4 regions of the Bacillus sp. N1(2025) genome follow, and region 4 is predicted to be linked to each of the others. Evidence: riboswitches for the same ligand, from Rfam matches in the RefSeq annotation. Region 4 holds a riboswitch; each other region holds the start of a gene.
What was found. Region 4 has a riboswitch for S-adenosylmethionine ahead of metN (methionine ABC transporter ATP-binding protein MetN). Riboswitches for the same ligand answer to the same signal wherever they lie in the genome.
Positions count from the first base shown of each region.

Region 1 (3,205 bases), on a different contig from region 4:
GGCGAACTTCGTCAATCCGTTCGTCTGCCCGGAAATCATAGAACAGCTCCCCCGTGTGCTGCGCCAACACGGCTTTCAATCTGTAAGTGAATGCATCGGAAGGAGCTGGAAACATGAAAAACAACCTGCCCATCATCGCGCTTGATTTTGCATCAGGGGAAGAGACTTTAACGTTTTTAGACTTGTTTGAAAAGGAAAGGCTTTTTGTCAAAACGGGGATGGAACTTTTTTATCAGGAAGGCCCCGCCATCATTCACCAATTAAAAGAACGGAACTGTGATATATTTTTAGATTTAAAGCTTCATGATATCCCGACTACGGTCAATAAAGCGATGAGGCGGCTTGCCGGCCTCGGCGTTGATCTCGTCAATGTGCATGCGGCAGGGGGCGCACGCATGATGCGGGCGGCCCTAGAGGGGCTTGAAGAAGGCACGCCGGCAGGCAGAAAACGACCGTCTTTAATCGCGGTGACTCAGCTGACCAGCACTTCAGAGCAGGTGGCGAAGGAAGAGCTTCTGCTGCATAAGCCGCTGTTAGAAACGGTTGTGCATTACGGCAAAATGGCGGAAGAGTGCGGGCTGGACGGAGTGGTATGTTCGGTACATGAAACAAAAGCCATTTATGAAGCGGTCCGGCCTTCATTTCTGACAGTCACACCGGGCATCCGCACGGCCAGTGACGCAGCTGACGATCAAGTCCGGACGGCGACTCCGTCATTTGCGAAAGAAAACGGGTCGTCAGCCATCGTCGTGGGCCGCTCAATTACAAAAGCGGAAAACCCCGTTAAAGCATATGAAGCAATTAAACTGGAATGGGAGGGCGTTCGCCGATGAAACAGGCTATCGCAAAACATCTATTACACATTGAAGCTGTCTTTTTACGCCCGAATGAGCCGTTTACGTGGGCGAGCGGCATTTTATCACCGATCTATTGTGACAACCGTCTGACATTGTCGTATCCAAAAGTGAGAAATGATGTGGCGGACGGGCTCGGCAAACTGCTGAAAGAGCATTTCCCCGAGGCGGAGATGATCGCGGGCACTGCAACGGCGGGCATTCCGCATGCTGCGCTTCTCGCAGATCGTACAGGCGCGCCGATGTGCTACGTCAGAAGCAAACCGAAAGCGCACGGCAAAGGAAATCAAATAGAAGGCGCCATTAAGAAAGGACAAAAAACAGTCGTGATTGAAGACTTGATTTCTACCGGGGGCAGCGTGCTTGAAGCTGCGGCGGCCCTTCAAAGAGAGGGCGCGGAAGTCCTCGGCGTCATTTCCATTTTTACATACGGACTGCCGAAAGCAAAAGAAGCCTTTAAAAAAGCGGGTCTTCCTTATTACTCGTTAACGGATTATGACACGCTGATTGAAGTCGCGCTTGCAAACGGAACGATACATTCAGATGACATTGAAAAACTGAAATCATGGAAATTGAATCCCGAGTCAAAAGATTGGTTTAAAAAATAATGACAATAAAAACAGGCCTCAGGGCCTGTTTTATTATTCCTATCAAAAAACTCGGGTTGACTTCTGTTAGAATTGTGCTAAAATTTAGTACAAATCTAAAAAGCTTATCAAGAGCGGCTGAGGGACTGGACCGATGACGCCCGGCAACCTGCGTGAATTGCAAGGTGCCGCATCCAGAAAAATGCACAGCATTTTGAAGATAAGGGCTATACCGGGTCACTGTCTTTCATTCCGCTGGATTGAAAGTTTTTTATATGAAAAAAAGATTGAGGGATAAGACAACCGGCAGAAAACAACAGCTGTTTGATTGTCTCCGGGAGGAGGAAAGAAAAAATGCTAACGTATGACACATGGGAAGAGCCGGCGATTACATTTCCGGAAGACGATTCCTATAAAGGCGCGCTGTCCGTTTTAAAATGGGCATACGGCCACTACGGAGACCAGCTTGTTTACGCGTGCAGCTTCGGGATTGAGGGCATCGTCCTGATCGATTTAATTTCTAAAGTAAAGAAAGACGCGGAAATCGTGTTTCTTGATACGGGTCTTCACTTTAAAGAAACATATGAAACGATCGAAAAAGTGAAAGAGCGTTACCCGGGGCTGAACATTATCCTGAAAAAGCCAAGCCTTACTCTTGAGGAACAGGCCGAGGCTCACGGAGATAAACTGTGGGAAAGAGAACCGAACCAGTGCTGCTACATCAGAAAAATTCTGCCGTTAAGAGAAGCGCTCGCGGGGCATCCGGCATGGCTGTCCGGTCTTCGCCGGGATCAAGGGCCGAGCCGGGCGAATACGAATTTCCTGAATAAAGACGACAAGTTTCAATCGATTAAAGTATGCCCGCTGATCCATTGGACATGGAAAGACATCTGGAGATATACTTCCAAGCATGAGCTGGATTACAATATCCTCCACGATCAGGGGTATCCGAGCATCGGCTGTGAACCGTGCACTTCACCTGCATTTACCGCGGAAGATTTGCGGAGCGGCAGATGGAACGGCATGGCGAAAACAGAATGCGGACTGCATGAATAAAGGAGCTGCACGATGGAATTAGCCGCTATTTTATTCTGCCTGTTTTTTGCCATGAATATCGGAGCCAGCGGAGCCGCGGCTTCAATGGGAGTCGCTTACGGGTCCGGCGCCGTTAAAAAGAAAACGTATGCGCTGATCATCTGCGCGGCCGGAGTCCTGTCAGGGGCGGTTATCGGCGGCGGTGAAGTTGTTAAGACGATCAGCGGCGGAATCATTCCCGAACAAACCATTACGCTCACCATTGTCTGCATTATTATCGGATCGGCGGCGCTATCGTTATTCACGGCGAATGTGCTCGGCATTCCGCTGTCGACGAGTGAGGTCACTGTCGGGGCGATTGTCGGTGTCGGCGTCGCGTACAAAGTATTGTTTTTACAGCATCTTTTGGTCATCGTGAGTTTTTGGGTGCTTGTACCGTTTGTCGCGTTCTGTTTCACGTTTCTCGTCTCGAAGGTATTCAGTTCTCTGAATATTCGAGTCATTTCGAATCGGAAACAGAAGATTTTAGGGATTGTGCTGCTGATTGCGGGGTTTTGGGAAGCTTTTTCAGCCGGAATGAATAATGTCGCAAATGCAGTGGGCCCTCTGGTTGCTGCGGGCGTGCTCAGCGTGTCCAAAGGAACGCTGTACGGAGGCATCTTTGTCGCTCTCGGCGCTCTGCTTTTAGGACGTAAAGTGCTTGAAACCAACGGGAAAAAGATTACGAGA
Region 1 is NZ_JBLTJB010000006.1:255,192-258,396, forward strand. It holds gene ACNFN4_RS15395 (dihydroorotate dehydrogenase) at 1-145, shown strand, start outside; gene pyrF (orotidine-5'-phosphate decarboxylase) at 114-833, shown strand; gene pyrE (orotate phosphoribosyltransferase) at 830-1,462, shown strand; SAM riboswitch class I at 1,564-1,668, shown strand; gene ACNFN4_RS15410 (phosphoadenylyl-sulfate reductase) at 1,796-2,497, shown strand; gene ACNFN4_RS15415 (inorganic phosphate transporter) at 2,510-3,205, shown strand, end outside.
Region 1: linked by a shared signal. The riboswitch ahead of ACNFN4_RS15410 (phosphoadenylyl-sulfate reductase) and the one ahead of metN (methionine ABC transporter ATP-binding protein MetN) in region 4 are both predicted to bind S-adenosylmethionine.

Region 2 (3,205 bases), on a different contig from region 4:
ACGATCATTCCGCCGTTGTCATGGTGCTGAATGCCGTTTCCGATCCTGATAAGGGAAGGGGAGGTTTCCCCGTACATTCTCGCAAGACGTCTGATATCGTCGGCTTTAACGCCTGTAATAGCAGAAACCGTTTCCGGATCATAGTGTTTAACATGCGCTTTTAATTCGTCACTGCCTTCGGTGTATTCTGTGAGAAATGCTTCATCGTGAAGGTTTTCGTCGAATAAGACATGCATGATACCGAGGGCGAGTGCGGCATCTGTGCCGGGGCGAATGGAAATAAACCAATCGGCAAGCCGGCCGGTTTGGTTCTTATGTACATCGATAACGACAATTTTAGCTCCTTTTTTCCGGGCTTTTTGAGCAATCATGACTTGATGCATATTCGTGCTGACGGCATTGATCCCCCAAAAAATAAAGAGCTTTGCATGTATGGTCTCCTCCGGATCAGTACCCGCTCCTTCACCCATTGTATAGTTATAGCCTTCAGAACCGGCTTTGCTGCAGATCGTCCGTTCGAGATGACTCGCTCCGAGACGATGGAAAAAACGGCGGTCCATTCCCTCTGCCGCCAGTTTTCCCATATTGCCGTAAAAGCTGTACGGAAGAATGCTTTCCTCTCCTTCTTCGGCAATAAGCTCTTTCCAGCGCGCACTGATCGTATTGATCGCTTCCTCCCAGGAAATAGGCGCAAACGCGGCTTCACCTTTTTTACCGATCCGTTTTAACGGAACGGTTACGCGCTTCTCATCATAAATACGCTCAGCCATGTGTCTGACTTTGTTGCAAATATTCCCTGATGTGACCGGGTGATCGGGGTCTCCCTGAATGTTAACGATTTTTCCGTCTTTTTTTGTCACAAGCAAGCCGCATTGATCGGGACAGTCTAGTGAGCATACCGACTTAAAGACCCCGTTCGGCTGTGTTGCAGCAGAATTCATAGCCCATTTCTCCTCTTTGTTTATATTGTAAGCATTATAACATTTCAAAATCGAACGTCAATTCAGAAAAAAAGTGTTGACATCACGGAAAGACTTTTCTATGATGAGTTTATTCTTTTAAACAGCCTGACAATTTCATCATTTTATTTTCTATCCAGAGAGGTGGAGGGACTGGCCCTACGAAACCTCGGCAACATTTATTGTGCCAATTCCAGCAAGCGTATGCTTGAAAGATAGGAAAGGATGATCTATACATATTTGTGCGCTTCAAGCGCATAAAGACGGTATATGAATCTCTTTCCTTCTTTGGGGAAAGAGATTTTTTTATGAAAAAATTTATGTGAAAAGGATGTTTTGCACCATGACGGTTTTAATTACCGCACCATATCACGACGAGGGGCTGAAGGAGCTGACTGAGCTGTTCGGCCGGACTGTGCACCGGCCGTGGAAGAAGCACGGCCGGGCCTATCGGGAAGATGAATTGATCCGAATGATTCAAGAGACAAACGCGTCGGGGCTTATTACTGAACTTGATGAGGTGTCTGAGCGTGTTATTGACATATTGCCCGATACCGCTTTTATCGGTGTCTGCCGAGGAATGCCGTCTAATGTGAATATTGCGGCGGCGACTAAAAGAAAAATCCCCGTTTTCTTTACACCGGCCCGCAATGCCCAGGCTGTTGCTGAAATGTTTATCGGAAATGTGATTTCATTTTTGCGTCATACGTATTCTTCCCATCAGTGGCTGAAGGACGGGAAGTGGAATGGTGATTATTTGCAGGCTTACGTCAAATTCAGAGGAAATGAGCTGACGGGGAAAACAGTCGGCCTTATCGGTTTCGGAGCTGTCGGACAGAGAATCGCCCGGCTATTGGCCGCTTTTGACTGCAAGGTGCTTTACTATGACCCATTTGTCCGTCATGAAAACCGGGAGTATGAAAAAACGACGATTGAACGGGTATTTTCTGAAAGTGATATTGTTTCCGTTCACTTGCCGCGCACAGAAGAAACCATCGGCCTTATCGGCGCCCGGCACTTTCAATTGATGAAACAGGGAGCTGTTTTTGTCAATACGTCAAGAGCGGCGGTTACAGACAGGGAAGAGCTGCTGCGGGTGCTGAAAGAACGGCGGATTAAGGGAGCGATCCTTGACGTGTTTTATCACGAGCCGCCTGAATCTTCTGATTATGAATTGATCTCTTTGCCGAATGTGTTAGCGACTCCCCATTTAGCGGGTGCAACATTTGAAGTGGAAGATCATCATGTGATGATTTTAAATGGAGCGCTTTTCAAATGGAAACATGACCAAACCTGCTCAATACGTGAACTTTATAACAAAAGAGAACTTGAAACGGAAGGAGGAGGCTGTAATGGCTGAACAAAAAGGCTACCTTGTATTTGACATCGGAACGGGGAATGCGCGAGTCGCGGTCGTGACAGCCGGCGGTGAAGTGACCGCGCTTGAAAGGGAAGACATTGAATATGTGACGGATCCGCTTTATCCGGACGGACGATATTTCTCACCGGAAGGGCTATGGACGCAAATCAGCGCTATGGCAAGGAAGGTTATTGCCAAAAGCCCTCATATTACATTAATCGGAATCACCTCAACAAGCCAGAGGCAGGGAATTGTTCTGATCAATAAAGATAAAAAGGCATTTCTCGGTCTGCCCAACATTGATAACAGAGGCCGTGAATGGAAAGACGGGATTGAGGCAAAAGAAGAAGTGCATCAGCAAACCGGACGTCTTCCGAGCGCTTTATTTTCCGCCATGAAACTTGTCGGATTAAAAGCTAGACAGCCGTCTTTATGGAAAGAAGTGAAGTACATCACAAGCATCAGTGACTGGGTGACATTTGAGCTGAGCGGTATTTTAAGCTATGAACCGTCACAGGCTGCTGAAACACTGCTGTTTGACGTAAGGAAAAAGGCGTGGTCAGAGACATTATGCAACATCTTCGGTGTGCCTTCTGCCATTCTTCCTTCACTCGTCCGATCTGGGACGGTTGTCGGAATGTTAACGTTTAAGAAAACGGCGGTTCTCGGTCTTTCTGAAAGAGTGCCTGTGATTGCAGGCGGGGGAGACACACAGCTTGCCATCAAAAGTGCAGATGCAAAGCCGGGAGATATCGTCATCGTATCCGGCACGACGACGCCGATTATAAAGATAACAGCTGAGACCGGAACTGAAAGTTTAAAGAATGCATGGCTGAATTGCCATACAGAAGAAGGTCAATGGCTCTTTGAAACGAATCCGGGTGTA
Region 2 is NZ_JBLTJB010000010.1:89,440-92,644, forward strand. It holds gene ACNFN4_RS18480 (molybdopterin oxidoreductase family protein) at 1-941, opposite strand, end outside; SAM riboswitch class I at 1,089-1,181, shown strand; gene ACNFN4_RS18485 (2-hydroxyacid dehydrogenase) at 1,303-2,319, shown strand; gene ACNFN4_RS18490 (FGGY-family carbohydrate kinase) at 2,312-3,205, shown strand, end outside.
Region 2: linked by a shared signal. The riboswitch ahead of ACNFN4_RS18485 (2-hydroxyacid dehydrogenase) and the one ahead of metN (methionine ABC transporter ATP-binding protein MetN) in region 4 are both predicted to bind S-adenosylmethionine.

Region 3 (3,205 bases), on a different contig from region 4:
AACGGATATCAAGGCGCTCTTTCAGCAATGAACCGCAGGCGGCATTGCTGATCCGCGGTGTCGCCAATGAATTGTCAGCGAGCGTCAGCGCTTCTATGCCGGTTTCTTTTAATTCAGCCGCTGCTTGCAGAAATTTGTCAAAATTCAATTTTTTCGGCGGATCAAGCTCTACGATAATTGACCGTTTTTGAGCGGCGATTTCGTTTAAACCCGGCTCGGTCCGTTCATTCCGGACGGAGATGACTTCTTCTTCCCGTCTGATTTTCACTTCTTTATCAGTGACGGGAGAAAGTCCGCGGACCGCTTCAGCCATGGCTCTGATATGGTTTGGCGTCGTACCGCAGCAGCCGCCGATAATGCGCGCGCCCTGAGTGCGGAACTGTACGGCGCTCTCCCGGAAATAGGCATCGTCCGTATCATAAACAAGCCGGCCTTCTTCTAAAGACGGAAGGCTGCTGTTCGGATAGACCGATAAATAAGCGTCACGGAAAATCGGCACTTCGGTGAGCGCTTCAATCATGTGGTACGGGCCGAGCCGGCAATTGATTCCCGTTATGTCAGCGCCGAGATCGGCAATGGACCTGAGGGCTTCCCGAAGCGGCGTTCCGTCCTGCAGCACGCCCTGTTCGTGCATGGATACGTTCAGCATAATCGGAAGTTCCGTTTCTTTTCTCGCGATCTTCAGCACTTCGCGGGCCTCTTCTAAATCATAGTATGTTTCCAGAAGCAGACCGTCCGGCTCTTCGTGCAGCAATAAATAAAGCTGCTCCCGAAAGCTGCGTTTAATCTCCTCCAGGCTGTAGGCGTTTTTGTTAAAGGTGCGGATGCCGCCCATCGTTCCCAATACATAAGCGCCGTCTGAGGAAGCGCGCGCGATTCTGACCGCCTCCTGATTGATTTTTTTCGTTTCATCCTCAAGTCCGTATCTTGAGAGCTTAATAAAATTCGCGCCGTACGTATTTGTCTGGATGATGTCTGCCCCGGCTTCCACGTAAGCCTTATGTATCCGCTTGATTTCTTCGGGCTTTGATACGTTCAGTTCCTCAAAACATCTGTCAATGCCGTAGGAATAGAGGAGAGTGCCCATCGCGCCGTCCCCGATTAAAATCCGTTCTTCTAAGTCTTGTAATAGTCCCATTGTTTGCCTCCTTCATCACATTCAGCAAGGAAAAAAGAGAAATAAAAAAAGTCTTCTTAAGAAGAAGACTTTGTAATCATTTGTCTCTCTTCTTATCTTCCAAGCTGTTTTTAGCTTGCTGGATTTAGCACCTTGGTCATGGTTTGGGTAAACCACTACACCGGTTGCTGAAGCGTCGTCGGGCCAGTCCCTCGGCTTCTCTTGATAAGAACGTTCATGTAATTGTCATGGGTTTCCAAAACTTAACTGTGAAAATCCCTTTCTCCAAATTTACCGAAAATAGAGACAATAATCAATAGGAATCACATAATTTATCTAAAATTAATAAATTGAACGTCAATCGGCAGGTCTGCTCCGCGGACGGCTGCAATAATCTGCTGCAGATCATCTTTATTTTTTCCGGTGACGCGCACTTGGTCGTCCTGAATCTGCGACTTGACCTTCAAGCCGGAGTTTTTAATCACCGCGTTGATTTTTTTGGCATTGTCTTTATCAATGCCCTGTACAAGCTTCGCGCGCTGGCGCACCGTGCCTCCAGTTGCATTTTCGATTTTGCCGTATTCAATGTTTTTCGTCGGCACGTCCCGTTTGATCAGCTTGCCGCTCAGCACATCTTTGAGCTGATTCAGTTTAAACTCGTCATCAGAAATCAGGACAAGTTCTTCCTTTTCTAACTTCACATCGCTTTTCGATCCTTTAAAGTCATAGCGCGTGCCGATTTCTTTCAGCGTCATCTGAATCGCATTCTGCACTTCGGGAAATTCAACTTTGGATACAATATCAAAAGAACTTTCTTTTGCCATGAGAAAACCTCCTATAACATTTCACTTATGAGTTGATTATAGTAGAATAAAGAGAAATGTCCAACAGCATAAAGCATGAATTTATGCATATTGGAAAAAATGAGAAAAACATCAGCCTCATACGGGCGAATCAGGAAGGACGATAACATGAGACCAGGGCAGCAGCTCACGCTTAGTATAGATCACCAAACCGATTTCGGTTATTTTTTAACCGACGGCGAGGATACGGTTCTTTTACATAACAGTGAAATCACAGAGGATATCGAAGACAGAGATGAAGTGGACGTATTTATTTACGTCGATCATCAGGAAAGACTCGCGGCGACGATGAAAAAGCCGCTCATCAGCTTTTATGACTACGGATGGGTGGAAGTGACGGACGCTGTGGAAGATATGGGCGTATTCGTCGACGTCGGTCTGTCAAAAGACGCGCTCGTCGCAACGGAGCACCTGCCTCCGTACAAATCCGTCTGGCCGCAAAAAGGAGACAGACTGTATTGCATGCTGAAGGTGACAAGCCGCGGGCGCATGTTTGCCAAACCGGCGCCTGAGGATATCATCAGTGAATTATTTACGGATGCAGAGGAAGACGTCATGAATAAAGACCTGACAGGCACGGTGTACAGACTGATTGCATCAGGATCTTTTCTGATTACCGATGAAGGCATCCGCGCGTTTATTCACCCTTCAGAAAGAAAAGAAGAGCCGAGACTCGGCAGCCGCGTGACAGGGCGTGTCATCGAGGTAAAGGAAGACGGCTCCGTCAACATGTCCCTGCTGCCGAGAAAGCAGGATGCGCTTTCGGTTGACGCGGAAGAGATTCTGACCTACCTGAGATCAAGAAACGGCGCGATGCCTTACGGAGACAAAAGCCATCCTGACGATATCCGCGAACGGTTTCATTTAAGCAAAGCCGCCTTTAAGCGGGCGCTCGGGCACCTGATGAAAAACGGCAAAGTGTATCAGAAAGACGGCTGGACATACGAAAAACAATAAATGTTCTGCAAAAACATCGGTGAACCAAAACCGATGTTTTTTATTTTCTCAAAAGCTGCTATATTCCTCATTTGTTTAACATCCTGTTTTATTGAAATAAAATATTCTGACATCCGAACCGATATATAACTATAGAAAAAACAAAAGGAGAGTTTCAATGAAAAAAATGGCGATATTTGCGGCTGTACTGCTGATTGCGCTCAGCACGGCGGGATGTGCCGGCAAATCTGAGGAAACGGCGGCCGAAAAAACGAAAACAATCGGCATC
Region 3 is NZ_JBLTJB010000004.1:226,432-229,636, reverse strand. It holds gene ACNFN4_RS11550 (bifunctional homocysteine S-methyltransferase/methylenetetrahydrofolate reductase) at 1-1,138, opposite strand, end outside; SAM riboswitch class I at 1,228-1,349, opposite strand; gene ACNFN4_RS11545 (YajQ family cyclic di-GMP-binding protein) at 1,450-1,941, opposite strand; gene ACNFN4_RS11540 (CvfB family protein) at 2,041-2,937, shown strand; gene ACNFN4_RS11535 (BMP family lipoprotein) at 3,095-3,205, shown strand, end outside.
Region 3: linked by a shared signal. The riboswitch ahead of ACNFN4_RS11550 (bifunctional homocysteine S-methyltransferase/methylenetetrahydrofolate reductase) and the one ahead of metN (methionine ABC transporter ATP-binding protein MetN) in region 4 are both predicted to bind S-adenosylmethionine.

Region 4 (3,205 bases):
GAATAGACCTGAAAATATTAACGACCGCCGCGATCACGGTGTTAATGATTTTATTTTCCCATAAGCTTCCCTTGCCCGTTAAAAAGAGCAGAAGACCGAGAATCGCTCCGATGATAAATGAAAAAACTAATGCGATGACCGTCATATAAAGGGTCTCGTATGTGGCCGTCCACAGCTCGGTTATATCAACGTTCGGGAACCATTTTTCAAACATTTGTGATCACCTCTGCTTCTACCTGTTTGTCTTTGATGAACCGGATCACGTTTTCTACTTCTTTTTCCTGACCGTCAATATGAATGAATAAAGAACCGTAGGCTCCGTCCTTCGTCTGTGAAATTTTCCCCTGCAGAATATTGACGTCCACATCAAAGTTTCGGATCATTTCCGTAATGAGGGGCTGCTCGGCGGCCTGCCCGACAAATGAAAGCTGAATCGTTTTTCCTGTCGCTGTTTCCTGCAGAAAATGCTGGATGGTTTCTTTCGTCTCCTCCGGTTCTGTCACCTGCTGAACGAAACGCTTGGTCATCAGTTCGCGCGGGTTTCTGAAAACTTGGAGTACTTCGCCTTCTTCAACGACTTTCCCGTTTTCCATGACGGCGACTCTGTTGCAGATTTTTCGGATGACGTGCATTTCATGGGTAATGAGCACGATCGTCAGACCGAGTCTGTCATTTATATCGGATAAAAGATCCAAAATTGAATCGGTCGTCTGCGGATCAAGCGCTGATGTCGCTTCATCGCACAGAAGGACTTTCGGATTATTGGCGAGCGCCCGGGCTATGCCGACACGCTGCTTTTGACCGCCGCTCAGCTGCGACGGATAAGATTTTTCTTTCCCCTCTAATCCGACCAGTTTAATCAATTCATCAGCGCGGCGGATCCGTTCGCTTTTTTTCACGCCGGCGATTTCCAGCGGGAACATAATGTTCTCCCGGACGGTGCGCGACCACAGAAGGTTAAAATGCTGGAAGATCATGCTGATTTCCTGGCGCGCTTTTCTCAGTCCGCGGCTGCTTACTTTATTTAATTCCGTCCCCGCGACTTCCACGGTTCCCGACGTCGGCTTTTCAAGGCCGTTCAGGAGACGGATTAAGGAACTTTTACCAGCTCCGCTATATCCTATAATTCCAAATATTTCGCCCTTTTTGATATCAAGAGTGACATCTTGGACAGCATTGACATCCCCATGCTTCGCTTTGTAAATTTTTGAAACATTTTGAAGATGGATCAAAGCAATCACCCGCCTTACACTATTCTAAGAAATCTTCCGGGTTTCTCCGCAAAAGAAAAGCCTTTCTGCATAAATGAGCAGAAAGGCTGATTGAAAAAGGCCTTTCTCTCATCTTTCAAAGCAGACCGCTTCGAGTGAATTGGCACCATTTCAACATTGTTGATGGTTGCCGGGCTTCATAGGGCACTTCCCTCCACCTCTCTTGATAAGAGAAAACATATCGTATTTTCGTCCGGAAATTCTTACTGTAGAATAGCACGGCGAATGATAAAAAGTCAATAAAATAAATATTGGAAGCTATTGTCACATAGTAGATTGGCAGTTACGGCCGTTTACTGATCGCCTGAAAAAATCCGTTTGTCAGCCAGAGGATGGCCTCCAGCTTCAGCAGAGCTCTGAATGATCCTTTCACTTTGAGTTTTCCGCTTTGGATAAGCTTTTGCAAAGAGACATCACCATGCAGGAGATGGATGATTTCCGTCTGGTTTCCGTAAAAGGTCAAATTAGATTTTTCCTTTGAAACCGACGTTTTCCTCATTTCTCCCTGTCCGTTAATTGAGACCGTTAAGGCTTCTGTTTCTCCTTGGAATGTAATCAGCAGCGTTGAGGCGTTTAATAGCGGTTTCAAAAACAGATGCTGTCCGTCATTCTCTGAAACTTCTATTTTCTCCACTCGTATAACCTCCCGTTTTAATGGCCATACATACACTTTCTCTTTTTAACGGACAGAACCCTTTATAAACCGCACGACATTTTCCTGTAAATATTGTCACATCGGGAACGTTTGCGATGTTTTTTGTTTAATCAGCTCATATAAATAGGAAACGGAGCGGAAGGCGTATCCTTTCTCAACAAGCTCTCCGCCTTTAAACAGCAAAAAGCACGGAACGCTTTCAATCTGATAGGCTTTGGCGAATGCGGGGGAATAATTCACGTTGTTTTTATAGAAGGCGGCGCCGGGCAGCATTTCTTCGACGACAGTAAGCATTTTGGACGCCAGCTGGCATGTGCCGCAAAACGGGGTGTACAAATACAGGAGATAAACGTCATCCTGAATCGATTCGAGTTCATTTTCTTGGAGTTCTTTCATGATTACCACCTCAGGTCGTTCTTTTTCAAAAATACAGTGTCAGCATCAAAGCCGGCTCTGATCAGCACAGATGCGAGATGATGGCCCGGGCACGACTCGACTTGCCTGTATGTTCTGTCTATATAAATATGGCGCGCTTCGGGAAGCTCCCGTTTCAGCTGTTTTCTTAATTTTTCTCCGGAGTCATCTGCGTCCGTTAAAATATAGACGTCTCTGTCAAACAGGCGGTCCGCCAAATCTTCCAGTTCGGTTTGGCCGATTGTTCCGTTAGTACAGACGATTTCCGCGGGTTCGATGAGCACTTCCCTGACTTTGATTTTATCAGATTTTCCTTCTACGATAATGACCTTTTCATCTCCGTTGTACATAAGCGCGTCACCTGCCGATTGTTTTAGCGTCAGATTGAAAAAGAAGGCAGTGAAATTCACCGCCAACTGTTAACACCAGCCATTCTCATAATCGCAATCGACATATTTCGGATCGCTGCCGTTTATGACATCGGCTGTTTTATAAAATTTTTGATTTTCAAATGAAAAGCCCTGTTTGAGCTCGTACTGGTCCATGCCTGTCATCTCGCCGATGGCTTCATTTTCATGAAACAAGGAAAACCGGCCGTTTTGAAAGCGGCCCGTAACGTTCTCCGTCACATCGACCTTTTGTTTATCAAAAGCCATTTTAGACACCTCCCGTTACAGATAGAATGTCCAAATGGCCCCTTTGCTATCCGATCAGTCTTCCTGTGTCATTTCGTCATATTGCTCGGAAGTCATGAGGTTTTCGATTTCTTCAGCATCAGCCGGTTCCACGACGATCATCCACGCTTTTTCATACGGAGACTCGTTTACGAATTCAGGACTGTCATCAAGGTCTTCGTTCACTTCCG
Region 4 is NZ_JBLTJB010000003.1:260,582-263,786, reverse strand. It holds gene ACNFN4_RS09110 (methionine ABC transporter permease) at 1-214, opposite strand, end outside; gene metN (methionine ABC transporter ATP-binding protein MetN) at 207-1,232, opposite strand; SAM riboswitch class I at 1,338-1,444, opposite strand; gene ACNFN4_RS09100 (SCP2 sterol-binding domain-containing protein) at 1,555-1,905, opposite strand; gene ACNFN4_RS09095 (thioredoxin family protein) at 2,002-2,322, opposite strand; gene ACNFN4_RS09090 (toprim domain-containing protein) at 2,325-2,690, opposite strand; gene ACNFN4_RS09085 (YusG family protein) at 2,760-2,996, opposite strand; gene gcvH (glycine cleavage system protein GcvH) at 3,051-3,205, opposite strand, start outside.